Regions from separate parts of the Zoogloea sp. GDB6 genome, predicted to be linked through region 1. Evidence: predicted binding sites of a transcription regulator. Region 1 holds the regulator's gene; the other holds the start of a gene.
The links. The regulator FNR, encoded in region 1, switches genes on or off when oxygen is low (the NO sensors DNR and NnrR bind a similar motif). The targets are predictions, from matches to a motif close to TTGANCTAGNTCAA.
Positions count from the first base shown of each region.

Region 1 (15,421 bases):
CAGGCTGGCGCCTTTGAACTCGATCAGTTTGCCCTGGGAAGCGTCGGCCATAGAAGATGTGTTGCGTGAGTGCGGACTAAAGCTGTGGAAGTCTACTTTTCAGCAGGGTTTCGGGCAAGTCCGCGGGTGCAATGGGTTGTTTCAGTGAAGGGTGGGCGGTTCGTTGAACAGCGCGGCGATGTCGTCCGCACTGAAGCGGTATTCGTGGTTCGACAGGTCGTCGTGGATCAGCACTTCGCCGTGTTCGGCCAGCATGGACTCCAGTTCGGCGCGGCCGAGGGAGCGCAGCATGTCGCGCACCTTGTCCCAGTCCTGCGGCCACTCGTGGCTGACTTCGCGGGCGTCCAGCAGGCGTACGGTTTCCTGATGGAAGAGGCGCAGCAGCACTTCGTCGGCGGGCAGATTCAGCAGCTCGTCGGGGCGGATCGTCGAGGCCAGGCGGGTGACGCGGTCCCAGCCGTCGGCGTCCTTCTTGTCGGCGTCCGGCAGCTTCTGCAGGAACAGGCAGGCGGCGGCGTTTTCCGAGGCGGCGGTGTGCAGCGCGGCGGGTTGCTGTTCGGACTGGGTCAGGTAGTGCTCGAAGATCTCGGCGACGCTGTCGCCTTCGATCGGCACATAGCTCTGGTACGGGTGGCGCAGGCCGGGCATGTCGAGGCTCAGCAGCAGCTGGCCGTCGCCGAGCAGGTCGGCGATGCCCTGCTTGCCGGCGGCTTCGGGGGCGGCCTTGGCGTAGCCGCGCAGGTTGAGGGCTTCGTTGATGTCCACCACCAGTAGGCTGACCGGGCCATGACCCTGCAGCTGGATGGTCAGGCGGCCGGCTTGCTTGAGGTTGCCACCGATGACGCTGGCGATGGCGCTCATGGCGCCGAGCAGGTCGCGGACGTTGGCCGGGTAGTCGCGGTTTTCGAGGATGCCTTGCCAGACGTCGTCGAGCTTGACGACGGCGCCGCGGATGTCGAGCTCTTCGAGCAGGAAGCGCTGGATGTAGGAGTTGCTCATTCCGGGGTGCCCGTCGCGGTGAGGAAGCTGGTGTAGAGGGCTGTGTCGAGGCCGACCAGCAGCTGGCCGCTGTCGGTTTCGATGACGGGGCGGCGGATCAGGCTGGGGAATTCCTGCATCAGCTGCACGGCGGCGCTCTGGGTCTCGATGGCCTGCTGTTCGGCGGACAGCTTGCGCCAGGTGGTGCCACGGGTATTGACCAGGCTCTTCCAGCCGATGGCCTTGCTCCATGCGTGCAGCTTGCCCGAGTCGATGCCCGACTTCTTGTAGTCGTGGAAGGTGTAGGCGACGCCATGTTCGTCGAGCCAGGCGAAGGCCTTCTTCATGGTGTCGCAGTTCTTTATGCCGTAGATCGTGGTCATGGGGAAAACAGCGCGACGCCCCGGGGGGCGTCGCTGGCAAATCAAACAGATGGGACGGATTCTAGCCGCCCCGGAGTGGGTGCGGGCTTATTTCTTGAGGGCCTTGGCGAAGGCCGAGGCCAGCGAGCCAGCCAGGGCGGGTTCGCGGTTCGGCTTGCCGGCCGGACGCTGGCCGCCGCGCGGGGCGTCGCGCCGGTCGCCGCCGGGCTTGTGGCCGCCGGCCTGGGGCTGGTCGCCCATGCGCATGGTGAGGGCGATGCGCTTGCGCGGCAGGTCCACTTCGGTGACTTTCACCTTCACTACCTGGCCGGCTTTCACGATGGTGTGCGGGTCCTTGACGAAGCGGTCGGACAGGGCCGACACGTGGACCAGGCCGTCCTGGTGCACACCGATGTCCACGAAGGCGCCGAAGTTGGTGACGTTGGTGACCACGCCTTCGAGGATCATGCCGACGGCCAGGTCCTTCAGGTCCTCGACGCCTTCCTTGAAGCTGGCGGTCTTGAACTCGGGGCGCGGGTCGCGGCCGGGCTTGTCGAGTTCCTTCAGGATGTCCAGCACGGTGGGCAGGCCGAAGCGTTCGTCGGTGTAGCGCTCGGCCTTCAACTGGCCGATGGCGCGGGCGTCGCCCATCAGGTCACGGACGTTCTTCTGGATGTCGGCAAGGATGCGTTCGACCACTGGATAGGCTTCCGGGTGCACCGCCGAGGCGTCGAGCGGGTTGCTGCCGTTGGTGATGCGCAGGAAGCCGGCGGCCTGCTCGAAGGTCTTGGGGCCGAGGCGCGGCACGTCGAGCAGCGCGGCGCGGCTCGGGAAAGGGCCGTTGGCGTCCCGGTGGGCGACGATGTTGGCGGCCAACGTGGCGTTGAGGCCGGAGATGCGGGTCAGCAGCGCGACGGAGGCCATGTTTACGTCCACGCCGACGGCGTTCACGCAGTCCTCGACCACCGAATCCAGCGCGCGGGCCAGGCGGGTCTGATTGACGTCGTGCTGGTACTGGCCGACGCCGATGGACTTGGGATCGATCTTGACCAGCTCGGCCAGCGGATCCTGCAGGCGACGGGCGATGGAGACGGCGCCGCGCAGGCTGACGTCCAGGTCGGGGAATTCCTTGGCGGCCAGTTCGGAGGCCGAGTACACCGAGGCACCGGCTTCCGAGACGACGATCTTGGTCATGTGCAGCTCGGGGCGCAGCTTGATCAGATCGGCGGCGAGCTTGTCGGTCTCGCGGCTGGCGGTGCCGTTGCCGATGGCGATCAGCGACACATTGTGCTTCTCGCACAGCTTCGACAGCGTGTGCAGGCTGCCGTCCCAGTCGCGGCGCGGCTCGTGGGGGTAGATGGTGGCGGTGTCGAGGAGTTTGCCGGTCTGGTCGACGATGGCCACCTTGACGCCGGTGCGCAGGCCAGGGTCGAGGCCCAGCGTGGCGCGGGCGCCGGCGGGGGCGGCGAGCAGCAGGTCCTTCAGGTTGCGGCCGAAGACGCGGATGGCTTCCTCTTCCGCCTGTTCGCGCAGCTGGCCGAGCAGTTCGAGTTCCAGGTGCAGGGAGATCTTGACGCTCCACGCCCAGCGCACCGTTTCGCGCAGCCAGGCGTCGGCGGCGCGGCCCTGGTCCTTGACGCCGAAGTGGCCGGCGATGCGCCCTTCGCAGGGGTTGGGGCCGGGCGTGCTGCCGTCGGTGGGATCGGAGTCGAGGGCCAGCTGCAGGCGCAGGAAGCCTTCGTTGCGGCCGCGGAACAGTGCCAGCGCCCGGTGGGACGGCACGGTGCCGATGGCCTCACGGAAGTCGAACCAGTCGCGGAACTTCGCGGCGGCCGGGTCGTTCTCCTTGTCGGCGATCACCGTCGAGGCGACGACGCCGTGGTCCTGCAGGTATTCGCGCAGCTTGCCGATCAGTTCGGCGTCTTCGGCGAAGCGTTCCATCAGGATCTGGCGGGCGCCGTCGAGCACCGACTTGGTGTCGGCAAAGCCGGCTTCGGCATTGAAATAGGCGGCGGCCTCGGTTTCCGGTACCAGGGTCGGGTCGGCCAGCAGTGCATTGGCGAGGGGTTCGATGCCGGCTTCGCGGGCGATCTGGGCCTTGGTGCGGCGCTTCTGCTTGTAGGGCAGGTAGAGGTCTTCGAGGCGCTGCTTGGTTTCGGCGTTCTCGATGGCTTCACGCAGGGCGGGATCGAGCTTGCCCTGTTCGTCGATGCTGGCGATCACCGCGGCGCGGCGGTCTTCCAGTTCGCGCAGGTAGCCGAGGCGCTCTTCGAGGTTGCGCAGTTGGGTATCGTCCAGGCCGCCGGTCACTTCTTTACGGTAGCGGGCCACGAAGGGCACGGTGGCGCCTTCGTCGAGAAGCTGCACGGCAGCAAAAACCTGACGGGGCTGTACACCTAGTTCGGCGGCAATGCGTTGTTCGATCGGCAGAAGCATGGACGGGGGAAGGCCTCAAAAAGGGCGCATGGTGCAGAAAGGCAGCCGCGCCTGCAAGTCCGTAGCCGGTGGAGTTTCCGGTAAAATCTCACGATTATCCATGTCGCGCAGACTGCCGTTTTCGCGTACATCCAGTCGGGGAGCCCCTTGGGGCGGCCCGACACAGCAGCAGGAGAGCACACCGCATGAATCCCAAGATTGCCGCGCTGACACTGGCGCTGGGCCTGATGATGGCCGGAGGCGAAGCCTCTGCCGCCCATCACCAGGCCAAGGCCGGTGCTCACAAGGCAGCTCCGGCGTCCAAGCCGGAGGCCAAAAAGACAGCCAAGGCCGGAAAGTCTTCCGAGTCCAAGGCCAGCGCATCCAAAAAGACTTCTTCGGCCAAGTCCGCCTCGGGCAAGGCTGTCAAGACCGAAACGCCACGCCATGCCGTGAAGGCCGGCAAGGCCGGTCGCCATGACAAAGCCGCGGTTGCTGAGAAAGGCGGCAAGGCGGGCAAGGGAAAGGGCAAGGCCGAGCGTAATGACCGCCGCCATCACGGCAAGGCGGCCCGGGAGGAGCGGACGCCGCAGGTCGCTGCTCCCCTTTCGCCGGATGCCAAAGCGGCTGCCAAGGCTGCCGCGCTTAAGACCGTCGAGTCCCGCGTCGAGCCGCCGAAGCCGCCTAGCCGCAGCCATGGCCGCGCCATCGGGCGGGAGGCCTATGCTCCGATGACGGGCCGCGAAGCGCTGGGGCGTGAGGCCTTCACGCCGAATTCGGCGCCGCTGCCGCCGGCGGAGCGCCGTGCGGCGATTCCGGTGCCGCCGCCAGCCGTGGCCGGCGGGCGTCAGACCATGGTGATTCCGCCGCCGGTGATCAGTGCGCCGTCGGCTCCGGCAGTCCAGGCCGTGGTGCCGCAAGCCCACGCCGTTCGAGCTCCGTCGGCGGTCTCGACGGCCGGCATGTCGGCGGCTGAAGCCGCTGCCGCGGCGGCTGCGGCGGTCAATGCGCAGTCCGCTCCTGAACCGGCTCCCGCCCCGGCTCCGCGTCCGGCGGCCACGTCGCCAGCGCCCGTAAGCACGCCGCTCGCTCCGGCGCCGGGTGCCTCTGCGTCGTCCGGCAATGTACCGCTGGCTGTGACGACGCCGACGCCCTCACGCCCGGCGCGTGGGGCTTCGCGGGCTTATGCGATGGACGGTGCGACCTTCTACCAGGGGGGCCGCAAGATCCGGGTTCAGGGTCTGGACTCACATGAGCCGGGCATGACGTCCGAGCATGCCACGCAGCGCCTGCAACGGGCGCTGGATGCGGGCAGCGTGACGGTGGAGCCGGTGGAGATGGATGGTTCCGGCCATACCGTCGCCATCGTCCGCGTGAATGGCCGCAACGTGGCCGACACGGTGCGTGCAGCCAACTGAGCGTCCCCAGGGCTGGGCGTTGCCCGGCCCATCCCGTGGGGGCAAGGAAACCGGGGGCTGCCCGATGTTTCCTTGAGGTTGTTTCTTACATGGCGATGAGGGTCTGCCGGCCCCACCAGTTGGCGCCGGCAGCCAGCTCCACGGGTTCCTTCACAGCGGCGGCTTCGACGCACAGCATGCGGCGGAAGCCGTCGGCAGGCATGTCGGCGAGAGCCGCGCACTTTTCCTCCCACGGATTCCAGATCACCACATCGGGAAAGTTCTCGGTGTGGATGCCCATCGCCCGGTGATTCTCCCGTACCAGCAGCGTACGCGGCGCGCCGTGATACACGCGGTCGACTTCGCTGTCGATGGCGAGGCCGACGCCGGTTTCCTTCTTGATCCGGTCGCCGTCGGCGCTGTCCCGGTATTCCAGCCCGCGCAGGCCGTCGACGCTGAGGGCCTCCACTTCGCGCACCTTCAGGTAGGTGTGCAGGGCGGCGGTGAAGCTGAACGGCGTGTCGCCGGTGTTCTCTACTTCCAGTTCCATGTCGAGGCGGTCGCCGCCAATGGAGATGCTCATCTCGGTGGCGAAGGCGTGGGGCCACAGGGCGCGGGTGGCGTCGTCGTCGCTGAGGCGCAGCGTGGCGACGGCGAAGTCCTTGCCGGCGCGGGTGCTGGCGACTTCCCAGAGACGATTGCGGGCAAAGCCGTGCTTGGGCAGGGGGCCGAGGCCGGCGAACTGGGGGAAGCACACCGGCACGCCGCCGCGGATGGCGGTGGCGCCGTCAAAAACCGCCTTGGGGCTGAGGTAGAGACGGTCTTCGCCGCCGGCGGGTGTCCAGGACAGCACATGGGCGCCGAACAGGGAGATCAGGGCGACAGCGCCGTCCGGCGTCTGCAGCTTGAGCACGGGCTGGCCGTGCAATTCGGCGGTTTCGATCTGGTCGGTCATCTTTCGCGGGCCGGCCCCATCAGGCCGGCGCTTGAGTGTTACAGAGGGCGCGATGATAACGCGACGACTTCCTGATGGCGGAAGCAGTCGGTGGTGTGGTCGTTGACCATGCCGGCGGCCTGCATGAAGGCGTAGCAGATGGTTGTGCCGACGAAGCGGAAGCCGCGCTTCTTGAGCGCCTTGCTGAGCTGGTCGGACAGCGGCGTGCTGGCCTGGGCGTCGGCAAGGCTGCGCAGGCTGTTGTGGATCGGCTGGCCGTCCACGAAGCGCCACAGCCAGGCGTCGAAGCTGCCGAACTCGGCCTGGATTTCCAGGAACGCGCGGGCGTTGTCGATGGTGGAGGCGACCTTCAGGCGGTTGCGGACGATGCCCGGGTTGGCGAGGAGGGCGGCCTGGTCGGCTTCGGTGAAGTGGGCCACGACGGCCGGGTCGAAGCCGGCGAAGGCCTGGCGGTAGTTCTCGCGCTTGCGCAGCACGGTGATCCACGATAGCCCGGCCTGGGCGCCTTCGAGGGTCAGGAGCTCGAACAGGGCGCGGTCGTCGTGCAGCGGCACGCCCCATTCCTCGTCGTGGTAGGCCTGGTACAGGGGGTCGTCCCCGCACCAGGCGCAGCGGACGGGTTGGTTGGTGTTGTTCATCCTCAGCCCTGCAGGGTCAGGATGCCGTGCTTGACGGTGTTGTCTTCCGGGTCGTTGGTCAGCACGAAGCCCAGGCTGGCGACGAATTTCAGCATGCGTTCATTGTTCGACAGGAAGATCCCGGTCATCGCGTGCAGGCCGCGGTTGCGCGCGGTTTCGATCAGCACGCCCATCAGGCGCCGGGCGAGGCCGCGGTGCTGCCAGTCCTCGGCGACGACGATCGCAAATTCACAGGTTTCGCCATCCGGATTGACCGCGTACCGGGTCACGCCGATTTCCACTTCGACGCCGTCTTCCTCGATGGTGGCGACGAAGGCCATTTCCCGGTCGTAGTCGATCTGCGTGAGGCGGGCGACCATCGCCGGCGGCATCTCGCGCAGGGTGTTCATGAAGCGCAGGTACTTGGTCTCCGGTGACAGCTTGCGCACGAACTCGATTTCCAGATCCGCATCTTCGGGCTTGATCGGCCGCACGGTGATCTCGCCCTCCGGCATCGAGATCTTGGTGATCAGGTGCGACGGATAGGGGTGGATCGCCATGTGGTCGTAGCGGTCGGCGGTGGGGGCGATGTTGTCCACCACGATGCGCGCGTCGACGGCGACGGCGCCGTGCTCGTCCACGATCAGCGGGTTGATGTCCATCACGCGGATCCACGGCAGTTCGCAGACCATTTCGGAGATGCGCAGCAGCACGAACTCCAGCGACTCCATATTGATCGGCGGCATGTTGCGGTATTCGCCAAGCAGCGTGGAGACGCGGGTGGACTTGATCAGATCCTTGACCAGGTAATTGTTGAGTGGCGGCAGGGCTACCGCGCGGTCGGCCTGGATCTCGACGTGGGCGCCGCCTTCGCCGAAGGTGATCACCGGCCCGAAGATCGGGTCGCGGAAGGCGCCGACCATCAGCTCGCGGCCGTAGGGCTTGATGACCATCGGTTCGATGGCAACCCCGTTGATGATGGCGTCGGGGCGCTTGCGCTTCACTTCCTCAAGGATCTCCTGGTAGGCGGAGCGCACGGCGGCGAGGCCGCTGAGGTTGAGGCGCACGCCGCCGGTGTCGGCCTTGTGGGTGATCGACGGGGAGTCGATCTTCATGGCGACCGGCAGGCCCAGTTCTTCGGCCAGCACCATTGCCTCGGTGGCGGAGCGGGCGACGACAGTCTGCGCGATAGGGATCCGGAAGGCAGCCAGCAGGGCCTTGGACTCCATCTCGTTGAGGTTCTTGCGGCGTTCGGACAGGGCCGTTTCGATGACCAGGCGGGCGCTTTCCACCGACGGCGGGTTGAGGTCGGAGGACAGGGAGCTCGGCGTCTGAACCAGCAGTTTCTGGTTGCGGTAGTAGGCCGAGATGTGGCCGAACAGCTCGACCGCCGGTTCCGGCGTTCGGAAGGTGGGAATGCCGGCTGTCTCGAACAGCTTGCGCCCCTCACGGACTTGCTCCTCGCCCATCCAGCAGGTGAACACCGGTTTGTCGGCAGCCCGTTCGATCTCGATGACCTTTTGCGCGACTTCGGTGGGGCGGGCCATGGCCTGGGGGGTCAGGATGGTCAGCACGCCTTCCACGTTCTCGTCGGCCAGCACGATGTCGAGAGTCTTGCTGTAACGCTCCGGGTCGGCGTCACCGATGATGTCCACCGGATTGCAGTGGGACCAGTTGGCCGGCAGGATTTCGTTGAGCTTGGCAATCGTGCCATCGGACAGCGTGGCCAGCGGGATGCGCAGGTCGGCGGCGCGGTCGGCGGCCATCACGCCGGGGCCACCGCCGTTGGTGATCACGGCCAGGCGGTTGCCGCGCGGGCGGAAGTGGGAGAACAGCGCGTTGGCGGCGGCGAACAACTGGCCCATGTTGTACAGGCGGATCACGCCGGCGCGGCGCAGGGCGGCGTCGAACACCGCGTCCTCGCCGACCGTGGCGCCGGAGTGCAGCAGCGCGGCGTGGGAGCCGGCCGGGTGGCGACCGACCTTGATCAGCAGCACCGGCTTGACGCGGGCAGCGGCGCGCAGCGCACTGACGAAGCGGCGCGCGTCCTTGATGCCTTCTACATATAGGAAGATGCTCTCGGTGCGGGCGTCCGAAACCATGAATTCGAGGACCTCACCGAAGTCGATGTTGACCGAGGTGCCGAGGGATACGACGGACGAGAAGCCGACGTTGTTGGGCCGCGCCCAGTCGAGAATCGCTGAACAGAGTGCGCCGGACTGGGAGATCAGGCCGATCGACCCCTTGATGGCGCCGCCGTGGGCGAAGCTGGCGTTGAGGCCGAGTTCGGGGCGCAGCACGCCCAGACAGTTGGGGCCGAGCAGGCGGATGCGGTGGCGGCGGGCGTTTTCGACCGTGTTCTTCTCGAGCATGCGGCCACGCGGCCCGGCGTCGGAGAAGCCTGACGGCAGCACCACCACGGATTTGCAGCCGGCGCGCCCACAGGCGTCGACGATGGCCGGCACGCGGTCGGCCTTGGTGGTGATGACGGCCAGGTCGAGGCGCTGGGGGATGTCCTCGACGCTCTTGTAACAGGGGACGCCCAGCACTTGGTCGTACTTGGGATTGACGGTGAACAGCTTGCCCTTGAAGCCGGCCTCCAGCATGTTGCGGACGAGGATGTTGCCGAGGGACAGCTCTCTTTCGCTGGCGCCGATGATGGCCACGGAGCGGGGCTCGAAGAGGGGCGTGAGGTAGTGCTGTTCGTTCATGATGGGTACTCGGGTGAGTGCGAATCGTGCGGCTATTGGGTTGCCGTTGCCACGGGGCTTCGGGGCGTCTGGGGCCGGGCCGGATTTTACCCTGCGAGGGGGATCCTGGTATTGGTAATCCTACTGATTTATTGCGTTGCACAACGAAAGCTGTGATCTAGGTCAATTTGTGTGAATTCAATTTGTTGCGCGCATGCAACGCTTACCCGGAAGGCATGCGTTCGGGTGGGCGCGCGAGGAGGTGATGCATCGTGACCTGAAGCGTCCCGCAGGCACGAATTTCGTCGAACATGAAAATTCGTGCCAATTTTATTTGACGAGCTTTCGATTGGTGTGTAATATTCGCGGCTCTCGGGGTGTAGCGCAGTCCGGTAGCGCGCTTGCTTTGGGAGCAAGATGTCGGGAGTTCGAATCTCTCCACCCCGACCAAAGCTTGACCCGGGTGCCCACGGCGAACTGCCCGTAGCTCAACTGGATAGAGCACCGGCCTTCTAAGCCGGGGGTTACAGGTTCGATTCCTGTCGGGCAGGCTCTTTAAAAGGTTCTAGATCGGCGATTTCGATCGGCGGTCATCAGTGGCGGCATTAGCTCAGTTGGTAGAGCACTGGATTGTGATTCCAGGTGTCACCGGTTCGAAACCGGTATGTCGCCCCAAGTACAAGAAAACCCGCTGATTCGTCAGCGGGTTTTCTCGTTTACGGCACCGGCGGCGTGACGTTGGGGTGGTGCCGTCTTTTCCGCATCGAATGGCTCAAGCCGATTGCATCTTCGCCGTTAATCAGCCACCACTGTTTGCCTGCTCCAGAGAGTCCACATGAATGCGCCAGAACCGAATTTTCACGGGATTGCTCCGCGGACCGGCGAGCTTGCCCGTATCGTCCGGGTCAATGAGGAGATCAAGGCCATCGTGGCGACGGCCTTTCGCATCAATCTGATGGCCCTCAATGCGATCTTTCTCGCCAAGCGGGCGGGTAATGCGGCGCTCGGATTCGGTGTGCTGTCCAACGAGTTGCGGCGCTTCGCCCAGGATTTGACCCGCCACATGGCATCCCTGAGGGAAATGACTTCCGGCTCGGTCGGGAGTGTCACCGGTGTCGTGCAGCAGCAGCGCATTGCAGCGATTCTGGCGGAGGCCTTGAGGCTCAGCGGTGAGGGCGTGCCGGGTGCGCGGGAGGCTCGCAGGCGTGGCGCCACGCGGCTTGCTGAACAGCAGGTGCGCCTGCGTTCCCTCGATCTGCGTTTGCGCGCGGCGGTCGAGGAAACCCAGCAATTGGTCGAACTGGGCGGTGTGCTGGCTCGTTCGGCGAAGATCGAGGCGGCCTATGGCGGCAGCTTCAGTGCGGCATTGATGCAGGTCTCGACGGATTTTGCCGAGGTGATCGCGCAGATCAAGCGATCCCTCGAAGTTCTCGGCAAGGAACGCCTCGTAAAGGATTAGGAAACCCATGAAACAGGCCCATTGCATCTACCAAGACGAGGAACATCGCTGGCTGGCGATCGCGCGGGATACCACCAAGCCTGGTTACATCATCGATACTAATGAATATGTGGTCGTTCACGGGGAGGAGGCCCTGCTGTGCGATCCGGGTGGGATCGAGATCTTTCCGTCGGTATTCTCCGCGTTGTCGGCGGAGTGCGATCCGACACGCCTGGCGGGTATCTTCGCGTCCCATCAGGATCCGGACATCATTTCCTCGCTGGCCTTGTGGCTGGAGTTCAAGCCCGACCTGAAGTGCTATACGAGTTGGTTGTGGCAGAGTTTTCTGCCCCATTTCGGCGGGCAGGATTCGACCTTCGTGCCGATCCCCGATTCGGGCATGACGATCCGTCTCGATGGTCTTGAGCTGCAGGCGATTCCGGCCCATTACCTGCACTCGTCGGGCAATTTCCATCTGTACGATCCAAAGGCCAAGATCCTGTTCTCGGGCGATGTCGGTGCAGCTCTGTTGCCGGCGGATCATAACGAGCTGTATGTGCAGGACTTCTCCCGCCACATCCGCCATGCGGAAGGTTTTCACAAGCGCTGGATGGGCTCGGACCGGGCCAAGCGCGACTGGTGCGAGCGCGTCTCCCGCCTGGAGATCGACATGCTGGTGCCGCAGCATGGGGCCATTTACCAGGGGGCGGACGTGCAGCGATTCATTAACTGGTTCGCTGCACTGGAAGTGGGCGTGCTGCGCAGCTAAAGTGTCGCGGCCCCGTTCTTGCGGGGCCCGCCGGCAGCCCGGAGCTTTGCCGCGGAACGATGGAGGCGCGGCATGTATCTGGCTCTCAAGCATTTCCACATCACCTGCGTGGTGCTCAGCGGTTGCGGCTTCGCATTGCGGGGCTGGTGGTCGTTCAGCGGCTCGCCGCTATTGCGGGCGCGTCTGACCCGGGTGCTGCCCCATGTCGTCGATTCCTGCCTGCTGGGTAGTGCGCTCGGCCTGGCCTGGATGTCTGCCCAATACCCCTTTGTGCATGCCTGGTTGACGGCCAAGGTGCTGGGCTTGCTCGTCTATATCGGGCTGGGGAGTGTTGCGCTGAAGGCGGCGCGACCGCGTGCGCAACGCGCCGCGGCCTACGTGGGCGCGCTGGCGACGCTGTCGTGGATCGTGTCGGTGGCGGTCAGCAAGGATCCGCTCGGCTGGCTGGCCTGGCTGTGAGGCCGGGTGCCGGCGGTGCTCAGGCGGCGTGGTGGTTGAGCAGGCGCTTCAGGCCCGGCGTGTCGAGAATGCGGATGTGCTTCTGCTGGACGGCGACCAGGCCTTCTTCCTGGAAGCGGGAGAAGGCGCGGGATACCGTCTCGAGCTTGAGGCCCAGGTAGGAGCCGATCTCGTCGCGGGTCATGCGCAGGTGGAATTCCGACGGCGAGAAGCCCCGTGCAGTGAAGCGCTGGGACATGTTCAGCAGAAAGGCCGCCAGCCGCTCTTCTGCGCGCATCGAGCCGAGCAGCATCATCACGCCGTGGTCGCGGACGATCTCGCGGCTCATGATCTTGTGGAACTGGTGCTGCAGGCTCTCTACTTCCCGTGACAGCTCTTCGAGCCGGTTGAAGGGGATTACGCAGACTTCGCTGTCTTCCAATGCGATGGCGTTGCAGGAATGGTGCTCGGTGCTGATGCCGTCTAGGCCCAAGACTTCGCCGGTCATCTGGAAGCCGGTCACCTGGTCGCGGCCGTCCTCAAGGATCACGTCGGTCTTGAACGAGCCGGCGCGGATTGCGTAGATCGCCTCGAAGTTGTCGCCGGAGCGGTAGAGGTGCTGCTGCCGCTTGATCTTGCGGCGGCTGCCGACGAGCTCGTCGAGCTGGTCGATCTCATTGGGGTCGAGGCCGAAGGGAAGACACAATTCCCGCAGGTTGCACTGGGAACACGCGACCTTGATGTCCACGACCGTCACCGGAATCACCGATTTCATCTGCACGCGCAATCACCTGAACTGGATGGTTTTACCAACGTTTGGAGCCCTTTGATCCACGTCAATACTGTTTTGGATCGATTCTGCGATTGTTCAGCGCAACCAACAGAAGTGCACCATGAACACGACACAAAAAGACCTGATATTCGATCCCGAGCTCATTCGCAAGTTTGATGTGAATGGCCCGAGGTATACGTCGTACCCGACCGCTGACCGCTTCGTCGAGGCGTTCAACTCCGATGCCCTGGAGCACTGGCTCGGGAGGCGCACTGTCGGCGGAATCGGCAAACCGCTCTCATTATACTTCCACATCCCCTTCTGCAATACGATCTGCTACTACTGCGCGTGCAACAAGATCATCACCAAGGATCACGGTCGCTCCGCCAAGTATCTGGATTATCTCGAAAAGGAAGTGGACATGCAGGCGGCCAAGCTCGACGGGCCGCGGGAAGTGCTGCAATTGCACCTGGGCGGCGGCACGCCGACCTTCCTGTCCCACGACGAACTGCGCCGCCTGATGGGCATGGTCCGCAAGCACTTCACGCTGGTGCCGGACGGTGAGTATTCCATCGAGGTGGACCCGCGCAAGGTGGACGAAGCCACCGTTGCGTTGCTGGCCGAGCTCGGCTTCAACCGCATGAGCGTCGGCATTCAGGATTTCAATCCGGACGTGCAGAAGGCGGTCAACCGCGTCCAGAGCGAGGAAGAAACCAAGCTGGTGATCGACGCGGCGCGGGCCCATGGCTTCAAGTCGGTCAGCGTGGACCTGATCTACGGCCTGCCCAAGCAGAACGTGATCAGCTTCAACCGCACCCTCGAGCAGATTCTGGCGCTGTCGCCGGATCGCCTGTCGATCTACAACTACGCGCACCTGCCGAGCTTGTTCAAGCCCCAGCGCCGCATCATCGACGCGCAGCTGCCGTCCGGCGAGACCAAGCTGCAGATCCTGCAGCTGGCGATCCGCCGCCTGACCGAGGCGGGCTACGTGTATATCGGCATGGACCACTTCGCCAAGCCGGACGACGAGCTGACCACGGCTCAGCGCCAGGGGCGCCTGCACCGCAACTTCCAGGGTTACTCCACCTACGCGGAGTGCGATCTGCTGGCCTTCGGCGTGTCGGCGATCGGCAAGGTCGGCCCGACCTACGCGCAGAACGTGAAGACCCTCGACGAGTACTACGACATCATCGACACTGGCCGCCTGCCGGTGCTGCGCGGCATCGAGCTGACGCCGGACGACCTGCTGCGGCGGGCGATCATCCAGGCGCTGATGTGCCACTTCGAGCTGTCCATAGAGTCCATCGAGATTGCTCACTTGATCGACTTCAACAAGTATTTCGCCGCAGAACTCGCCGACTTGCGCGAGATGGAGAAGGGCGGCTTGCTGAAGATCGACAAGCAGTGGATCACCGTGCTGCCGGCCGGCCGCATGCTGGTGCGGGCGATTGCGATGGTCTTTGACAAGTACCTGCGCGCCGACCGGGAGCGCACCCGTTACTCGAAGGTGATCTGAACTTCCGGCCGGCTGGCCGCTCCGAGGTGGGCGGGCTAGAATGCCGGGCCAAGTGTTGGAACGCGCCCCGTGTTGCCCACGGGGCGTTTTTGTTTGTCCAGGTTGAATCTCCATGCCCGAAACCGGCTATTTCGCAGTCTTCCTCATCGGCTTGCTCGGCGGCACCCACTGTGTCGGCATGTGCGGCGGCATCGTCAGCGCGCTGACCGTGCAGTTGCCCGGCCAGCGGCGCAGTGACTGGCCCCTGCACCTGGCCTACAACGTCGGGCGGATCAGCAGCTATACGCTGGCCGGTGCGGCGATGGGGGCGATCGGTACGGTCGGGCTGCTGTTCAACAACATCCTGCCGATCCAGCTGGTTCTGTACGTGGCCGCCAACCTGATGCTGGTGGCGCTTGGGCTCTACCTGACCGGTTTCACGCGGGCCTTGTCTGGTGTCGAGCAACTCGGCCACAAGCTGTGGGCGCGCATCCAGCCGCTGACCCGGCGCTTCCTGCCGGCGCGCAGCGTGAGCCAGGCCCTTCCCCTTGGCCTGCTGTGGGGTTTTTTGCCCTGTGGCCTGGTCTATAGCGTGCTGGCGACGGCGCTGGTGACCGGCTCGGCGGAGCGCGGTGCGGGGTTGATGCTGGCTTTCGGCCTTGGCACGCTGCCCAACCTGTTGCTCGCTGGCATGCTGCTCAAGCGGCTGCGCGATGTGGTGCGGAACCGGGCGGTGCGCACGGGGTCTGGATTGGTGGTGCTGGCCTTCGGCGTGTATGGGCTGGTGACGACGCCTACCCTCGGCAGCAATCTGTGGAATGGCGTGGTCTGCCATTTCTGAGTCTTTTTCTGGAAGGCGGAGCGAATCATGAAAATCCTGCTGGCCGTAGATGATTCTCCGGTTGCCCAGCGCGTCGTCGATCAGGTGATCGCGCTGGCGGACCAACTGAAGAGCGTGCCGGATGTGCATGTGCTGTACGTGCATCCGCCGATTCCCATCGAATTTGCGACCCGCCATGTGGCCCGCGAAGCCCTGGATGCCTATTACCGCGACGAAGGCGAGGGCGTGCTCAAGGCGCCGATGGCCCGCCTGAA
Region 1 covers NZ_CM161497.1:1,229,724-1,245,144, forward strand. The annotation lists gene minC (septum site-determining protein MinC) at 1-51, opposite strand, end outside; gene hslO (Hsp33 family molecular chaperone HslO) at 142-999, opposite strand; gene AC1PQG_RS05635 (ArsC family reductase) at 996-1,361, opposite strand; gene AC1PQG_RS05640 (Tex family protein) at 1,449-3,776, opposite strand; gene AC1PQG_RS05645 (hypothetical protein) at 3,962-5,173, shown strand; gene AC1PQG_RS05650 (D-hexose-6-phosphate mutarotase) at 5,259-6,107, opposite strand; gene AC1PQG_RS05655 (DNA-3-methyladenine glycosylase I) at 6,146-6,745, opposite strand; gene AC1PQG_RS05660 (bifunctional acetate--CoA ligase family protein/GNAT family N-acetyltransferase) at 6,748-9,435, opposite strand; tRNA gene AC1PQG_RS05665 (tRNA-Pro) at 9,788-9,864, shown strand; tRNA gene AC1PQG_RS05670 (tRNA-Arg) at 9,892-9,965, shown strand; tRNA gene AC1PQG_RS05675 (tRNA-His) at 10,014-10,089, shown strand; gene AC1PQG_RS05680 (chemotaxis protein) at 10,250-10,873, shown strand; gene AC1PQG_RS05685 (oxygen-binding di-iron domain-containing protein) at 10,881-11,621, shown strand; gene AC1PQG_RS05690 (SirB2 family protein) at 11,694-12,080, shown strand; gene fnr (fumarate/nitrate reduction transcriptional regulator Fnr) at 12,100-12,834, opposite strand; gene hemN (oxygen-independent coproporphyrinogen III oxidase) at 12,953-14,347, shown strand; gene AC1PQG_RS05705 (sulfite exporter TauE/SafE family protein) at 14,460-15,167, shown strand; gene AC1PQG_RS05710 (universal stress protein) at 15,195-15,421, shown strand, end outside.

Region 2 (15,421 bases), 1.9 Mb from region 1:
ACCGAGTCGTTGCGCGCCTCGTCGATGCGCGGCGCCTGGCTGGTCGGGCCGATGAACAGGCCGGAGAACAGGTAGGACAGGCTCGGGTGGTTGTGCCAGTAGGAGATCAGGCTGCGCAGCAGGTCCGGCCGGCGCAGGAAGGGCGAGTCGGACGGCGTGGCGCCGCCGAGCACGAAGTGGTTGCCGCCGCCGGTGCCGGTGTGGCGGCCGTCCACCATGAACTTCTCGGTGGTCAGGCGCGAATAGTGGGCTGCCTCGTAGAGGTGAGTGGTGCGGTCCACCAGCTCTTCCCAGTTGCGCGACGGGTGGATATTCACCTCGATGACGCCGGGATCGGGGGTGATGCGGAAGTGGGTCAGGCGCGGGTCGGACGGCGGCTCGTAGCCCTCGATGACCACCGGCGTGCCGAGGGCCTCGGCGGTCGCCTCGATGGCGGCGACCAGCTCCAGGTATTTCTCGAGGCTGGACAGCGGCGGCATGAAGATGTGCATCGTGCCGTTGCGCGGCTCGGCGCACATGGCGGTGCGGACGATCCAGTCGGCGGACTTGAACGGCTCCGGCTGGCGGTCGGTGGGGCTCAGCTTCTCGGCGTCGCGGGCCGCCTTCAGGGCAGCGGCGGCGCGCGCCGCGGCGGACGAGCCGAAGCCGGCCTCGCCGTCCTTCAGCGCGTTGAGCACCGCGGTCTGGCCGCCCGGCAGCTGGCGGCGGATCGCGCTGTACTCGGGCAGCGGCGGGAAGACCTGGTGGTGGTCGGGCGGATTGACGTAGGGGTAGTCGCCCTTGGCCACCCACGGCTGGGAATCCAGCGGCAGGCGGTAACCCAGCGGCGAGTCGCCGGGGATCAGGTAGCAGCGCTCGTCGCGCAGGAACCACGGCCCGGTCTGCCAGTCGCCGGTGTAGCTGTTGAGGCTGACCGGCAGCACGTAGCCGACCGGGTTGGGCAGGCCATGTTCATAGACGCGGCGGATGCGGTCGCGCTCCAGCGGATCGTCGAGGCGAGCGTCGAAGGGATCGACGTTGCCCGGCAGGCGGCGCTCCCGCCACAGGTAGTAGAAGGCGTCCTCGAAGGCCGGGAAGACCCGCAGCGGGTCCAGCGCCAGCCGCTCGGCGATGCCGGCCAGGAAGGCGTTGGCCTGGGCGGCGTCCACCTCGCCCGGCGCGGAGGCGTCGGCGATCAGGTCCGGGTTGGTCCAGATCGGCTCGCCATCCTTGCGCCAGAAGCAGGTCAGCGACCAGCGCGGCAACTGCTCGCCCGGATACCACTTGCCCTGGCCGAAGTGGGCCAGGCCGTTGGGGCCGTATTTCTCGCGCAGGCGATGGTAGAGGTCTTCGGCGCGGACACGCTTGGTCGGGCCCATCGCCTCGGTGTTCCACTCGGCGCCGTCCGGGTCGTCGATGGACACGAAGGTCGGCTCGCCGCCCATCGTCAGGCGCATGTCGTTGGCGTCGAGGTCGGCGTCGATGCGGTGGCCGAGGGCCTCGATCTCGGCCCATTGCTCCTCGGTGTAGGGCTTGGTGACCCGCGGCGCCTCGAACACGCGGGTGACCTCCATGCGGTGCTCGAACTCGCACTCGCATTCGTCGATGAGGCCGGAGATCGGCGCTGCCGACGACGGATCGGGGGACGCGGCCAGCGGAATGTGGCCTTCGCCGGCGAACAGGCCGGAGGTCGGGTCGAGGCCGACCCAGCCGGCGCCCGGCAGGTAGACCTCGGTCCACGCGTGCAGGTCGGTGAAATCCACCTCGGTGCCGGACGGGCCGTCGAGGGATTTGACGTCGGCCTTCAGCTGGATCAGGTAGCCCGACACGAAGCGTGCCGCCAGGCCCAGGTGGCGCAACAGCTGGACCAGCAGCCAGGCCGAGTCGCGGCACGAGCCGGTGCGCTTGGCGAGCGTTTCTTGCGGCGTCTGCACGCCCGGCTCCATGCGGATCACGTAGCCGATGTGTTGCTGCAGGTCGGCGTTGAGCTTGACCAGGAAGTCCACCACCCGGGTCTTGTCGCGGGAGATGCCGTCCAGGTACGTCTTGAATTCGGGCGTGAGCTCTTCCTTCAGGCGGTACGGGGCCAGCTCGTGGCTAAGGGCGCCGGCATATTCGAACGGGAAGTTCTCGGCCTCGGGCTCCAGGAAGAAGTCGAAGGGGTTGATCACCGACATCTCGGCAACCAGGTCCACCTCCACGCTGAACTCGGTGACCTTCTCCGGGAAGACCAGGCGCGCCAGGTAGTTGGACTGCGGATCCTGCTGCCAGTTGATGAAATGGGGCTTGGGCAGCACACGCAGGGAGTAGGACAGGATGCGCGTACGGCTGTGGGGGGCGGGCCGCAGACGGACGACTTGCGGGCCGAGATTGATCGGCCGGTCGTACTTGTAGGAGGTCAGGTGATTCAGAGCGACATGGATGGTCACGGGATACTCCGTTCTTGGGGCGCGGTTTGCAGACTAGTTGCCTGACTTAGCAAGCTTCACGCCAAGCGGTTTACGCCGCTCTTGTTGCGTGGATGTTGCGATCCTGCATCAAACCAAGGCTTTTGGAGTATCGAAACGGGGATGGGACGTGCCGACCCGGCGATAGCCCGCCGTGCACGCACCAGAATGGACACCGGGATATGCACCAATAATGTGCATATCCCGGTTAGAAGGTAGCGGAAGCTTACGGCGCTAGGCCACGACGGCGCTGCCGGCCTCCGCCATGGCGGCGTCGAACCAGGCCAGCTTGCCGGCCAGGCTAACCACCTCGCCGACGATCAGCAGCGCCGGCGGGCGGATGCCGACCAACGTGGCCTTGTCCGGCAGGGTTTCGAGGGTAGCCGTGACGATGCGCTGGCGCGGCGTGGTGCCGTTCTCGACCAGCGCCGCCGGTGTCTGCGGGGAACGGCCATGGGCGATCAGCGCCGCGCAGTGGGACAACAGCATGCCGACCCCCATGTAGATCACCGCGGTCTGATGCGGTCGCGCCAACGCCGTCCAGTCCAGCGCCGACTCGCCGGCGCGGCGGTGGCCGGTGGCGAACACCACCGACTGGGCGTAATCCCGGTGGGTCAGCGGAATGCCGGCGTAGGCCGCCACGCCGCAGGCGGCGGTGACGCCCGGCACCACCTCGAAGGGGATGCCGGCGGCCAGCAGTTCTTCCAGTTCCTCGCCGCCGCGCCCGAAGATGAAGGGGTCGCCGCCCTTCAGGCGGACCACCCGGCGGCCGTCGCGGGCCAGCTCGACGAGCAGGCGGTTGATGTCCTCCTGCGGCAAGGTGTGATGGCCGGCCTCCTTGCCGACGTAGATGCGCTCCGCATCGGGCCGGGCGAAATCCAGCACGCCGTCGCCGACCAAGTGGTCGACCACCAGCGCGTCGGCCTCGCCGATCAACCGCGCGGCGCGCAGCGTCAGCAGTTCGGGGTCGCCCGGCCCGGCCCCGACCAGCGCCACCCGCCCCGCCGGGCGGATGCCGCTGGCAAGCGGCTTGAAGGTCTCGGCCGGGGCGCTGCCGCGGCCACCGACGAGCTGATCGAGAAAGGCACGCAGGGTGCCGGCGGCAGGCAGGCCGAAGCTGGCGGTGGCGGACGGAGGCATGGCGGAACTCCCGGAATCATGACGGCCGCAATCTATCAGCCGGCCACCTTTTTCGAACTTGACCCGAGTCAAGGAAGGGGAATAGCCCGGAAGCGCACTCTTCGCCGCAAGCGGGATAGGCCGCTCGTTGGGTTCATAAAGGGAGATGCACGATGAGTATGTGGAAAACCGGAGCGATTGCCGTGGCCTTGCTGCCGCTGGCCCTGTCGCACGCCTTCGCGGAAGAGCCGAAGACATCGACGAACGATCCCGCCGCCAAGTACCAGGCGGCTGGATCGCCGCTGGCCAACGTGGAGATGTACCAGGATATCAACCCGAAAGCGCCGCCGATGACCAAGGCGGAGTTCGACAAGGCGCGCCAGATCTACTTCGAACGCTGCGCCGGCTGTCACGGCGTGCTGCGCAAGGGCGCCACCGGCAAGCCGCTGACACCGGACAAGACGCTGGCCTCGGGCACCGACTACCTGAAGGTCTTCATCAAGTACGGCTCTCCCGCCGGCATGCCCAACTGGGGCACCTCCGGTGAATTCGACGACGACACCGTCGACCTGATGGCCCGCTACGTCCAGCAGACGCCTCCGCAGCCGCCGGAATACGGCCTGAAGGAAATGAAGGCGACCTGGAAGGTCATCATTCCGCCTGAGCAGCGGCCGAAGAAGAAGATGAACAACTACAACATCGAGAACATCTTCTCGACCACCCTGCGCGACGCGGGTGAGATTGCGCTCATCGATGGTGACACCAAGAAGATCATCAACGTCATCAAGACCGGCTACGCGGTGCATATCTCCCGCGTGTCCGCCTCCGGCCGCTACCTGTTCGTGATCGGTCGCGACGCCAAGATCAACATGATCGATCTGTGGATGGAGAAGCCCGACAACGTCGCCGAGATCCGCACCGGTCTCGAGGCTCGTTCGGTCGAGACCTCCAAGTTCAAGGGCTACGAAGACAAGCTGGCCATCGCCGGCTCCTACTGGCCGCCCCAGTACGTGATCATGAACGGCGATACCCTCGAGCCGCTGAAGATCATGGCCACCCGCGGCATGACCGTCGGCGATCAGGAATACCACCCCGAGCCGCGCGTCGCCTCCATCGTGGCGTCCCACTTCAAGCCCGAGTTCCTGGTCAACGTGAAGGAAACCGGCAAGACCCTGCTGGTCAACTACACCGACCTCAACGCCGTCTCCACCAAGGAGATCCCGGTCGCCAAGTACCTGCATGACGGCGGTCTGGACAGCAGCAAGCGCTACTTCATGGTGGCCGCCAACCAGTCCAACAAGATCGGCGCGATCGACATGAAGGACGGCAAGCTGGCCGGCCTCATCGACGTGGGCAAGATCCCGCACCCGGGCCGCGGCGCCAACTTCATCCATCCGAAGTACGGCCCGGTGTGGTCCACCGGCCACCTGGGCGACGACAGCATCGCGCTGATCGGCACCGACCCGGCCAAGCACCCGCAGTACGCCTGGAAGATGGTCGAATCGCTGAAGGGCCCGGGCGGAGGCGCGCTGTTCATCAAGAGCCACCCGAAGTCCAAGCACCTGTATTCCGACGCACCGCTGAACCCGGATCCGAAGATCTCCCAGTCCATCGTGGTGTATGACGTCAACAACCTCGCCGCTGGCTACAAGACGCTGCCGATCGGCGAATGGGCCGGCCTGAAGGACGACGGCGCCAAGCGCGTGGTTCAGCCCGAGTACAACAAGGCGGGCGACGAAGTGTGGTTCTCGGTGTGGAGCGCCAAGAACAAGGAATCGGCGATCGTCGTCGTGGATGACAAGACCCTGCAACTGAAGACCGTCATCAAGGATCCGCGCATCATCACGCCGACCGGCCACTTCAACCTCTACAACACGCAGCACGACATCTACTGAGCATCGTGAGCAGCCGCCCCCGGATCTTCCGGGTGGCGGCACCTTCGCCAAGGAGACAAGAAATGAACAAACGCTTCCTGCTGCTCGCCCTGCTGGCCACCGCCGCCAGCGGCAGCGCCTTCGCCGACCCGGCCGCCGTCGCTCAGAAGGCCGGCTGCCTGGCCTGCCATTCGATGGACAAGAAACTGGTCGGCCCGGCCTTCAAGGACGTCGCCGCCAAATACAAGGGCCAGGGCGACGCCATCGCCAAGCTGACCGACAAGGTCCGCAAGGGCGGTTCCGGCAACTGGGGCCAGATCCCGATGCCGCCCAACCCGGCCGAAAAGATCAGCGACGCCGAACTGAAGGACGTGCTGGGCTGGGTCCTGAAGGGCTGAGCAGTCTCGTAACCAGGGGATGGGGTGACTTGAGGGGGCGCATTCATGCGCCCCCTCAATCATTTTCCTTCCTGCCCCTGATCCTCGCTCGACCATACCAGGCGCCCATGGCAGGCTTCGTCGAGGCGGGCCACCAGTTCGGCCGCCGCATCCACCGGCAGGCTGAAGGCGAAGTCCACCTGCTCCCCGTGGTTCACCCCCAGCAGCACCGCTCCGGCGCCGTCCAGCGCCCGCCGCACCAGGCCCTCCTGCGCATAGGGCACCGCACAACGCAGCGATGTGCTGCGCACGATGGCCACCTTCTCCGCCACCAGCAACGCCTGCGCCACGCTGTCCGTATAGGCCCGCACCAGGCCGCCAGCCCCGAGCTTGACGCCACCGTAGTAGCGCACCACCGTCGCCAGCACGCCTTCCAGGTCCTGGTGGCGCAGCACGTCGAGCATCGGCCGCCCGGCCGTGCCGCTCGGCTCACCGTCGTCCACCGCCGCCGACTGTCCGCCCGCCAGCAACGCCCAGCACACGTGGGCGGCGCCCGGATGGGCCGCCTTCAGCGCCACCACCACGCGCTGGGCCTCGGCGCGGTCGGCCATCGGCTGCACGCAGCCGAGGAAGCGGCTCTTCTTGATCAGCAGTTCGCTGTGAGCAGCAGCGGCGAGGGTCTGGGGCATCGGACGACGGGCAAGCGGCGGGACGGGGTGCAAGGATAAGGCCAAGCGCCGGCGAGCGCCCACCGGCCCGGCCTTCTTGATGCCCATCAATGACCCTGCTGACGCGTCAACCTACTGTGAGGGCGTCGTCAAAAGGAGTTCTGCGATGGACCGCTCGTTGTTGATCCACGTGGCCGTGCTGCTCGGCCTGACCGCCCTGGCGGTGAGCGCCGCCCCCGCCGCCGAGCCGGCACCGACGCCGGAGCGCCAGCAGACGCTGGTGCACATGGTCCGCCAGGACTGCGGCTCCTGCCACGGCATGCGCCTGGCTGGCGGCCTCGGCCCGGCCCTGTTGCCGGAACGCCTCGCCGAACTGCCCGACGAAGCCCTCGTTGCCACCATCCTGAACGGCCGCCCCGGTACCGCGATGCCCGGCTGGAACCGCTTCATGGACGAAGCAGAGGCCAGCTGGATCGTCGCCCGCCTGAAGGAAGGCTTCCCGAGCCTGCAATGACCATGCGCCTCCTCACCTCCCTCAGCACCCTCGCCGCCGCCCTTGCCCTGAGCGCCTGCGCCAGCGCGCCCACCGAGCTGCGCGGCACCGGCGATCTCGGCGTGGTCATCGAACGCGCCGCCGGCCGCGTACAGATCGTCGAACACAGCCACGACAGCAGCCTCGGCAGCGTGGACGGCCTCGGCGACCTGTCCCACGCCCACGTCGTCTTCTCCCGCGACGGCCGCTACGCCTACGTGTTCGGCCGCGACGGCGGACTGACCAAGGTGGACCTGCTGACCCGCCGCATCGCCAAGCGCATCATCCAGGCCGGCAATTCCATCGGCGGCTCGGTGTCCCAGGACGGCCGCCTGATCGTCGCCCAGAACTACGAGCCGGGCGGCATCAAGGCCTTCGACGCCGACACGCTGGAACTGCTCGCCGAGGTCCCCGCCGAATACGCGCCGGGCAAGTTCTCCCGCGTCGTCGGGTTGGCCGACGTGCCGGGCCAGCGCTTCGCCTACGCCCTGTTCGATGCCAACGAGATCTGGGTCAGCGACTTCAGCGACCCGCGCAAGCCGGTCACCGCCCGCTACCCGGCCGGCAAGCAGCCCTACGACGGCCTGGTCACGCCGGACGGGCGCTACTTCCTGGCCGGCCTGTTCGGCGAGGACGGCATCTCCCTGCTCGACCTGTGGCACCCGGAAGCCGGCAGCCGCAAGATCCTGTCCGGCTACGGCCGCGGCGAGGAGAAGCTGCCGGTCTTCAAGATGCCGCACCTGCGCGGCTGGTCGCTGGCCGCCGGGCAGGCCTGGCTGCCAGCCGTCGGCCACCACGAGGTGCTGGTCGCCGACGCCCGCAGCTGGCAGGAGACGGCGCGCATCCCGGTCAAGGGCCAGCCGGTGTTCGTGATGGCGCGCCCGGATGGCCGCCAGGTGTGGGTGAACTTCGCCTTCCCCGACAACGAGTGGGTGCAGGTCATCGACACCATCGAAAAGCGCGTGATCCACACCTTCAGCCCCGGCAAGGCCGTGCTGCACCTGGAATTCACGCCACGCGGCGAGGAAGTGTGGCTGTCCTCGCGGGACAGCAACCGGGTCACGGTGGTGGACACCGCCAGCTTCGCGGTGCGCAAGGAACTGCCGGCCGACGCGCCGTCGGGCATTTTCTTCACGTCCCGCGCCCAGCGCATCGGCTTTTGACCCGGAGCCTGGCCATGATCACCGCCGACCCGCGTGACTTCCAGCTCCTCAACGACTTCCAGCGCGGCTTCCCGCTCACACCCGAGCCCTGGGCGCGGGTCGGCGCGCAGGTCGGCTGCTGCGCCGACGAAGCCATGGCGCGCCTGGCCGGCCTGCGCAACGCCGGCAAGATCAGCCGGGTCGGCGCGGTGTTCGCGCCGCGCCGCCTCGGCGCCAGCACCCTCGCCGCAATGGCCGTGCCGGTCGACGAACTGCCCCGCGTGGCGCGCATCGTCAGCGCCTTCGCCGGCGTCAATCACAACTACCGGCGCGAACACCGCTACAACCTGTGGTTCGTCGCCAGCGCCCACGACGAGGCCGCGCTGGCCGCGCTGCTCGCCGAAATGGGCGCCGCCACCGGCTGCCCGCCAATCGCCCTGCCGCTGCTCGAGGAATTCCACATCGACCTGGGTTTCGACCTGGCCAGTGGCCGACGCACCCGCCATGCCGCATCGACCGGCCCGCGTCAGCCGCTGAGCGATGCCGACTGGCGCCTGGTGGACGCCCTGCACGACGGCCTGCCGTGGGTCGCCCGGCCGTTCCGCGCCCTTGGCCACGCCGCCGGCCTCGGCGAAGACGCCGTGCTCGCCACGCTTGAACGCTGGCTCGCCGACGGTACGCTGCGCCGCTTCGGCGTCGTCGTGCGGCACCGGGAACTGGGCTGGCAAGCCAACGCGATGTGCGTGTGGGCGGTGCCGGAGGCGCAGGTCAGCGCCCTCGGCCAGGCCCTCGCCGGCCAGGACGGGGTCAGCCTGTGCTACCGTCGGCACACCGCCTCCGACTGGCCCTACAACCTGTTCTGCATGATCCACGGTCAATCCCGCCCCGCTGTCGAAGCGCGCCGTGCCGAGCTGGCCGATGCCGTCGGCCTGGCCGCCTTCCCGCACGCGGTGCTGTTCTCCACCGACTGCTACAAGCAGTGCGGCGCCCGCTACCAAGCGCCGCAAGGGCTCGCCGCCGCATGAACGCCCCTTCGAGCGCCCCATCCCGCCGCCCGCCACCGGCCGTCCTCGACGAGCTCGACCGGCGCATCATCAACGCGCTGCAGGGCGGTTTTCCGATCAGCGACGAGCCCTACCGGGAAGTCGCCACACAACTCGGCACCACCGAGACCGACCTCCTCGCCCGCCTGCAGCGCCTGCTCGACGCCCGCGTGCTGACCCGCTTCGGGCCGATGTTCCAGATCGAGCGCCTCGGCGGGCGCTTCGTGCTGGCCGCGCTGGCCGTGCCGGAAGAACGCTTCGACGAGGTCGCCGCGGCGGTCAATGCGCTGCCCGAGGTGGCCCACAACTACCGGCGCGAGCACCGCCTCAACATGTGGTTCGTGCTCGCCACCGAGACGCCGGACGGCATCGCCGCCGCCACGGCGCGCATCGAGGCCGCCACCGGCCTGCCGGTGTTCGCCTTTCCCAAGCTGCGGGAGTTCTTCGTGGACATGAGGCTGAAGGCATGAGCACTACCCTGCCGCCGGACGATTTCGAGCGCCGCCTGATCATCGCCACCCAGGCCGGCCTGCCGCTGGTGCCCCGCCCCTACGACGCGCTGGCCGAACAGCTCGGCGTCGACGCGGCGCTGGTCAGGACGCGCCTCGCCGCCATGCTGCAGGGCGGACGCATCCGCCGCATCGGCGCGGTACCCAACCACTACGCCCTCGGCTACACCGCCAACGGCATGTCGGTGTGGGACGTGGACGACGCCCGCATCGGCGAACTCGGCGAAGCGGTCGGCCGCCTCGACTTCGTGACCCACTGCTACGAGCGCCCGCGGGCGCTGCCCGACTGGCCCTACAACCTGTTCGCGATGGTGCACGGGCGCGACCGGGACACGGTGCTGGCCCACGTGGAGGAAATCGCCACGCTGCTCGGCACCACCTGCCGCGCCCGCGACGTGCTGTTCTCCAGCGCCATCCTCAAGAAGACCGGCCTGCGCATCGGCGGCGACGGCTGAGCCGGCTGGCCGCGCAGGCGTAGCTTCAAGCCCGCACCGGCAGGCCCGCCATCCAGGCAAACCTTCCCGCAAACCGGCGGCCGGGCCGGTATCTCCTGAAGCCAGCCCCGGCGCTTGCGCCCCCAAGGCCGTGCCCGACCACCGTCAGGGCTGGCGCACTTTCGCGCCGACCCGCGCGAGCATCGCCCCGCAGGGGTTGTCGCCGCTGCCGGTGTCGCCGATCTGCACGAGGGGCAGCAGGGCCAGCGGCGGCAGCACCAGGCCGAGGCCCACGCTGGCCGCGATGCGGCCGCCCAGCGGCAGCACCTCCGGCGTCACCGACGGCGCGGCAAAGCTGCCCTCCACCTTCAGCGGCCCGCGCAGGGCCAGCAGGCTGCCGTCCTTGCCGGCGGCACGCAGGTGCAGGTCGAGGGCCTCGTCGCGCAGGCTGATTGTGCCCTCGCCGCGGATCAGCATGCGCTGGCTGTCCATCAGCAGGCTCTGGGTCTTCAGTACGCCGGCCTGGGCGCGAAAATCGCCGATCACGCAGCGGATGTCCTCCCGCTGGCCGCCGGCCAGCCAGGCCATCAGCCCGTTGGCCACGTCCAGGTTGGCCAGGCGGACCAGCAGCAGACTGGTGCTGCCGCCGTTCATCACGAAAGCCGCCTCCCCATCGGCGCTGCCCAGCAGCTCGGCCACCGACACACCGCGCATGGCCAACTTGGCCCGCCCGCCGAGCAGGCCGGTGGTGAGCTTGCGGGTGTCCTCGGCGGGCATCAGGTCGCGCAGGCGCAGGCGCGAGGCCTGCATGTCGAGGCGTGCCGCCGGCACGGCCTGACGCGTGTCGAGCTCAAGCGAACCTTCCACGCGGCCATGGGCCAGCCCCAGCTTGAGGGGCGACAGGCTGACCAGCCGGTCGTCGATGCGCAGCCGGCCCGCCGCCGTATCGAGGGGGAGGCCGCTGCTGCGGATCTCGTCGGCGACGAATTCCACGTCCACGTTCGCCGCAGCGATCTTCTCCAGGCCCAGCGGCCGCGACGGCAGGACCTTGCCCGGCCGCGGTGCGACAACCTGCCCGGATTCGCGGCGGGCGCCGATGAAGCCGGACAGGTCGGCCAGGTCCAGGCGACGGAAACGCAGCGTGCCGGCAATGCGCTGGCGTGGCGCGCGGCGGTCGATGTTCAGCGTACCGGCCATGTCGGTACGCCCGACCCGCCCGTCGATGTCGCGGAACGTCCAGGTCTGGTCCTGATGGAACAGGCGCGCCGCCAGCCGGAACGGCGGCGTGGCCGGCAGCGGCACCCCGGTCGGGGAATACAGCTCCGCCAGGCTGCGCCCGGACAGGCTGAAATCCACGTCCAGCCCGGCCAGGGCCAGCAGGTTGGCAACCCGGCCGTTGAGCGTGAAGCGGGTCGCCCCCAGGGAGCCCTTGGCCTCGACCGGGTAGGGCTGGTCGGCACGCTCCAGGTCCAGCAGGCTGCCGGCCTGACCCTCGGCCTGCACGGCCTGACCGTGCCAGTGGCCGGCAAGGCCGAAACGCACGCGGCGGGCCACCACGTCGGAGGCGATGCTCAGCTGCAGGTCGGTCTGCAGCGACGGCAACTTGGCCGACACCTCACCGGCGCGGATCAGCAAGGTGCCGACGCGCAGCCGCGGTGCGACCGGCGCGGCATCGGCATGGGCACCCAGTCGCCAGTTGCCCTGCCCGTGGGCATCCTCTTCCAGTTGCAGGCGCGGCCCGTCGATCTCCAGCCGCGGCAGCACCAGCTCGCCGCGCAGCAGGCGGATGAGGTTGACGCTCACCGCCACCTCCCGCACCGTCAGCATCTGCGGTGCCTTACCCCAGCTCGCATTGTCCAGCTGCACGTCGCCGGCCGAAACCGACGGCGTCAGGCTCCACAACTGCACGTCCAGCGGCCCGGCGATGCGGAAACCGCGCTGCAGGCGGGCCGACACCATGTCGCCAATAGGCCCGCGCAGCATGTTCCAGTCGAACAGGAACATTCCCAGCAGCGCCGCCGCCAGCACCGCCAGCCCCCATCGGCGACGCCGTCGGCGCGGTGGCGGCAGATTGTCACGTTCGGCTTCTGTCATTTGCATTTCCCTCGTCCCGTCCCACCCGCCCGCGCGGCGGCCCGGCAGGAACCGTCACCCCGCCGGCACTGTCCGACACGCACGCGCACGATGGCAGGAAAACCCGCCCCGCGCCTCCTCCAGCCGGCTGTAGAAATCATGCCCAATCCCCTTTCCAGCGGAAAACCCCGTTTCGCCGACCTGCGGGCGCACATGCGGGCCCTGCGCTACTGGCCCTTCGCGCTGCTGCTGGCTGGCTGCACCATCGTGCTGACACTGCTGGCGACCAGCCGCGACCACTCCCGCCTGGGCCTCGAGGCCGTCCATGCCGTACAGGAGAACCGCGCTCGGCTGGACCGCCTGGACCTGTTGCTGCTGACCGTGGTGGATGCGGAAAGCAGCGTGCGTGGCTACATACTGACCCACAATGACGACTACCTGGAACCCTACCGGGACAGCGAGGCCCGCGTCGGCCGCCTGCTGGCCGCGATGGAAACGGACTTCCCAGCCGACAGCGCCGACCGCGACGAGTTCGAGGTCCTCAAGAAACTGGTCACCCTCAAGCGCCGTCACCTGGCCCAGGCCGTCGCCTCCGGCGACATCGAGGACACCGGCAGCCCGGAGCAGGCAGGCCCCGGCAAGGCCTTCATGGATCAGATCCGCCTGTCGATCGCCACGCTGCACGAGCGCCGCGCGGTCAGCAACGCACAACTGACCCGCGACTCCCTGCAGCGCCTGCAGCACATGCAGACGGCCGTCACGGCCCTCGCCGTCGGCGCCCTCGGGCTGCTCATCATGCTGTTCGGCGTCCAGCAGCAGCAGGCCCGCCTGCGGACCCGCATCGCCCGGCTGCTGGCCGACGAGAACAGCATGCTCGAATCGACGGTCAGCCAGCGCACGCGGGAGCTGAGCGACCTGGCCAGCTACCTCACCAATGCCCGCGAGGCGGAGCGCGGCCGGCTGGCGCGGGAGCTCCACGACGAGCTGGGCGCCCTCCTCACCGCCGCCCGCATGGACGCGGCATGGCTGTTGCGCAGCCTCGGCCCGAGCGCCGGGCAGGACATCCGCGGCCGCTTCAAACGCCTCATAGACACCATCGGCTCCGGCATCACCCTCAAGCGGCGCCTCATCGATGACCTGCGCCCGCCGCTGCTGCAGGGCCTCGGCCTGGTGGAGGCGCTGCGCGCCCTCGCCGACGACTTCAGCCACGAAGTCCCGGTGGAACTGTTGCTGCCCGACGCGGACCCGGAGCCCACCGAGGACCAGGCCCTGGCGGTATTCCGCATCGCCCAGGAAGCCTTCACCAACATCCGCAAGTACGCCCACGCCGCCCACGTGGAACTCGGCCTCGACGTGGTCGACGGCGAGTTGCAACTGTGGATCCGCGACGACGGCGTCGGCTTCGATGCCGACTCGCCGATGCAGGGCCGCCACGGCCTGGCTGGCATGCGGCACCGGGTGCAGATGTTCGGCGGCCGACTGACGGTGGCGGCGGCACCGGGCAAGGGCTGCACGATCGAGGCCTGCATGCCGCTGCAGCCCCGCCCGGCCTGACGCAGCAACGTGCCGCAGCGGCACCCCGTCAGGCCACCATCAGGCCGTGCTGCAGCGCGTAGGCCGCCAGCTCGGCATTACTGGCCAGGGCCAGTTTTTCGAGCAGGCGCGAACGATAGGTGCTGACCGTCTTGACGCTCAGGTTCAGCGCCTCGGCGATGCCCGACACCGACTCGCCGCGGGCCAGCCGCAGGAAGACCTGCAGCTCCCGCTCCGACAGGCTCTCGTGGGCCGGCGCGGAGGACTCCCCGGCCAGGTCGTCGGCCAGCAGCTCGGCAGTGCGGCCCGAAATGTAGCGCCGCCCCCGTGCCACCGTCTGGATGGCCTTCAGCAGTTCGTCCCGTTCGCAGTCCTTGCACAGGTAGCCGTTGGCTCCGTGGCGGAGCATCGGCAGTGCGTAGCGCTCCTCCGGAAAACCGCTGAGCACCAGCACCTTCAGGTCCGCATGGCGCTGGCGCACCACGCGCAGCACGTCGACGCCGCTCTTGCCCGGCAGGGACAAGTCGAGCAGCAGCACATCGCACTCCTGCTCGCGCAGCTTCTCCAGCGCCTCCTCGCCGGAGGCCGCCTCGAAGGCGATGCTGATACCCAGTTCGTCCACCAGCATTTCCCGGAAGCCGGCACGCACGATGCTGTGATCATCCACGATGGCCAGGCGGAGCATGGCGTCCTTTCAGCACATTCGACAGTTTCCATTGTAGCCAGCCGCTGCCCACGGCACAGCCCATGGACTCCGACATGCTTGCCAGCGCAGTCCTACACGCCTTTCCGCCCTTGTCGGACAGCCCGCTGCGCAGCCGCCGCATAGAGTGGAAACCGTGGAAGCGCGGCAGTCACGGCCGCCTCCCGGACATACCCACCCGATATGCAAGGAGAACCGCCATGTACAGCAAGCCCTTCACCCGACTGCTCGTCGCCACCACCCTGAGCCTGGCCGCCGCCGGCCTTGTCCAGGCCGCCGAACCCCAGTCGGTCGCCCACGAGACGGACAAGTCCGCCACCGCCCAGTTCATCGACGACGCGTCGATCACCGCCAACGTCAAGGCCCGCCACGCCGAGGACAAGACCGTGCGGATCACCGCGATCGGCGTCGAGACCCACAACGGCGTCGTCCAGCTGTCCGGCTTCACGCCGTCGGCCAAGGAGAAGATGCGCGCCGAGGAAATCGCCCGGACCACCCAGGGCGTGAAGGATGTCAGGAACGACATCATCATCCAGCGTTAAACGCGGCGGCCGGCCAGCCCGGCCGCTTGCCGCCCTCCGTCCCACTCTTCCTGGAGACGACCATGACCCACGCCACTTTCCCCCGCCTCGAACGCGGCCACGCCTGGGCACCGCCCGGCGAATGGGACTGGACCGTGCATGCCAGCCTGCTCGGCAGCCTGCTGCTGTGCGGCGGCATGTTGTTCGGCAACAGCAACCATGTGCCCACCATCAACCCGCCGGAGCCCTGCGTGCGTGACATCGGCGCGGTGTACCGCATGCTCGGCCCGTCGGCCTGGGGCGTACTGCGGGAATGCCGCACCCCGGAAGCCCCTCCGGAAACCCTTTACTGAGTCCCCATCATGGCCAGCGCCCACAGGCCCGTGCGAGTCGTGCTGATCGAGGATTCGGTCGCCCTGCGCGACCTGCTCGCCGAGATGCTGGCGGATAGCGGCGACGTCGAAATC
Region 2 covers NZ_CM161497.1:5,118,578-5,133,998, forward strand. The annotation lists gene AC1PQG_RS23295 (transglutaminase family protein) at 1-2,408, opposite strand, end outside; gene cobA (uroporphyrinogen-III C-methyltransferase) at 2,661-3,566, opposite strand; gene AC1PQG_RS23305 (cytochrome D1 domain-containing protein) at 3,719-5,440, shown strand; gene AC1PQG_RS23310 (c-type cytochrome) at 5,503-5,817, shown strand; gene AC1PQG_RS23315 (IMPACT family protein) at 5,877-6,485, opposite strand; gene AC1PQG_RS23320 (c-type cytochrome) at 6,631-6,978, shown strand; gene AC1PQG_RS23325 (cytochrome D1 domain-containing protein) at 6,981-8,159, shown strand; gene ahbB (siroheme decarboxylase subunit beta) at 8,174-9,163, shown strand; gene AC1PQG_RS23335 (Lrp/AsnC family transcriptional regulator) at 9,160-9,651, shown strand; gene ahbB (siroheme decarboxylase subunit beta) at 9,648-10,145, shown strand; gene AC1PQG_RS23345 (AsmA family protein) at 10,290-12,218, opposite strand; gene AC1PQG_RS23350 (CHASE3 domain-containing protein) at 12,357-13,751, shown strand; gene AC1PQG_RS23355 (response regulator) at 13,780-14,415, opposite strand; gene AC1PQG_RS23360 (BON domain-containing protein) at 14,634-14,975, shown strand; gene AC1PQG_RS23365 (hypothetical protein) at 15,038-15,307, shown strand; gene AC1PQG_RS23370 (response regulator) at 15,317-15,421, shown strand, end outside.
Region 2: a site for FNR is predicted at 3,625-3,638, ahead of cobA (uroporphyrinogen-III C-methyltransferase). Genes of this name have one in related genera too.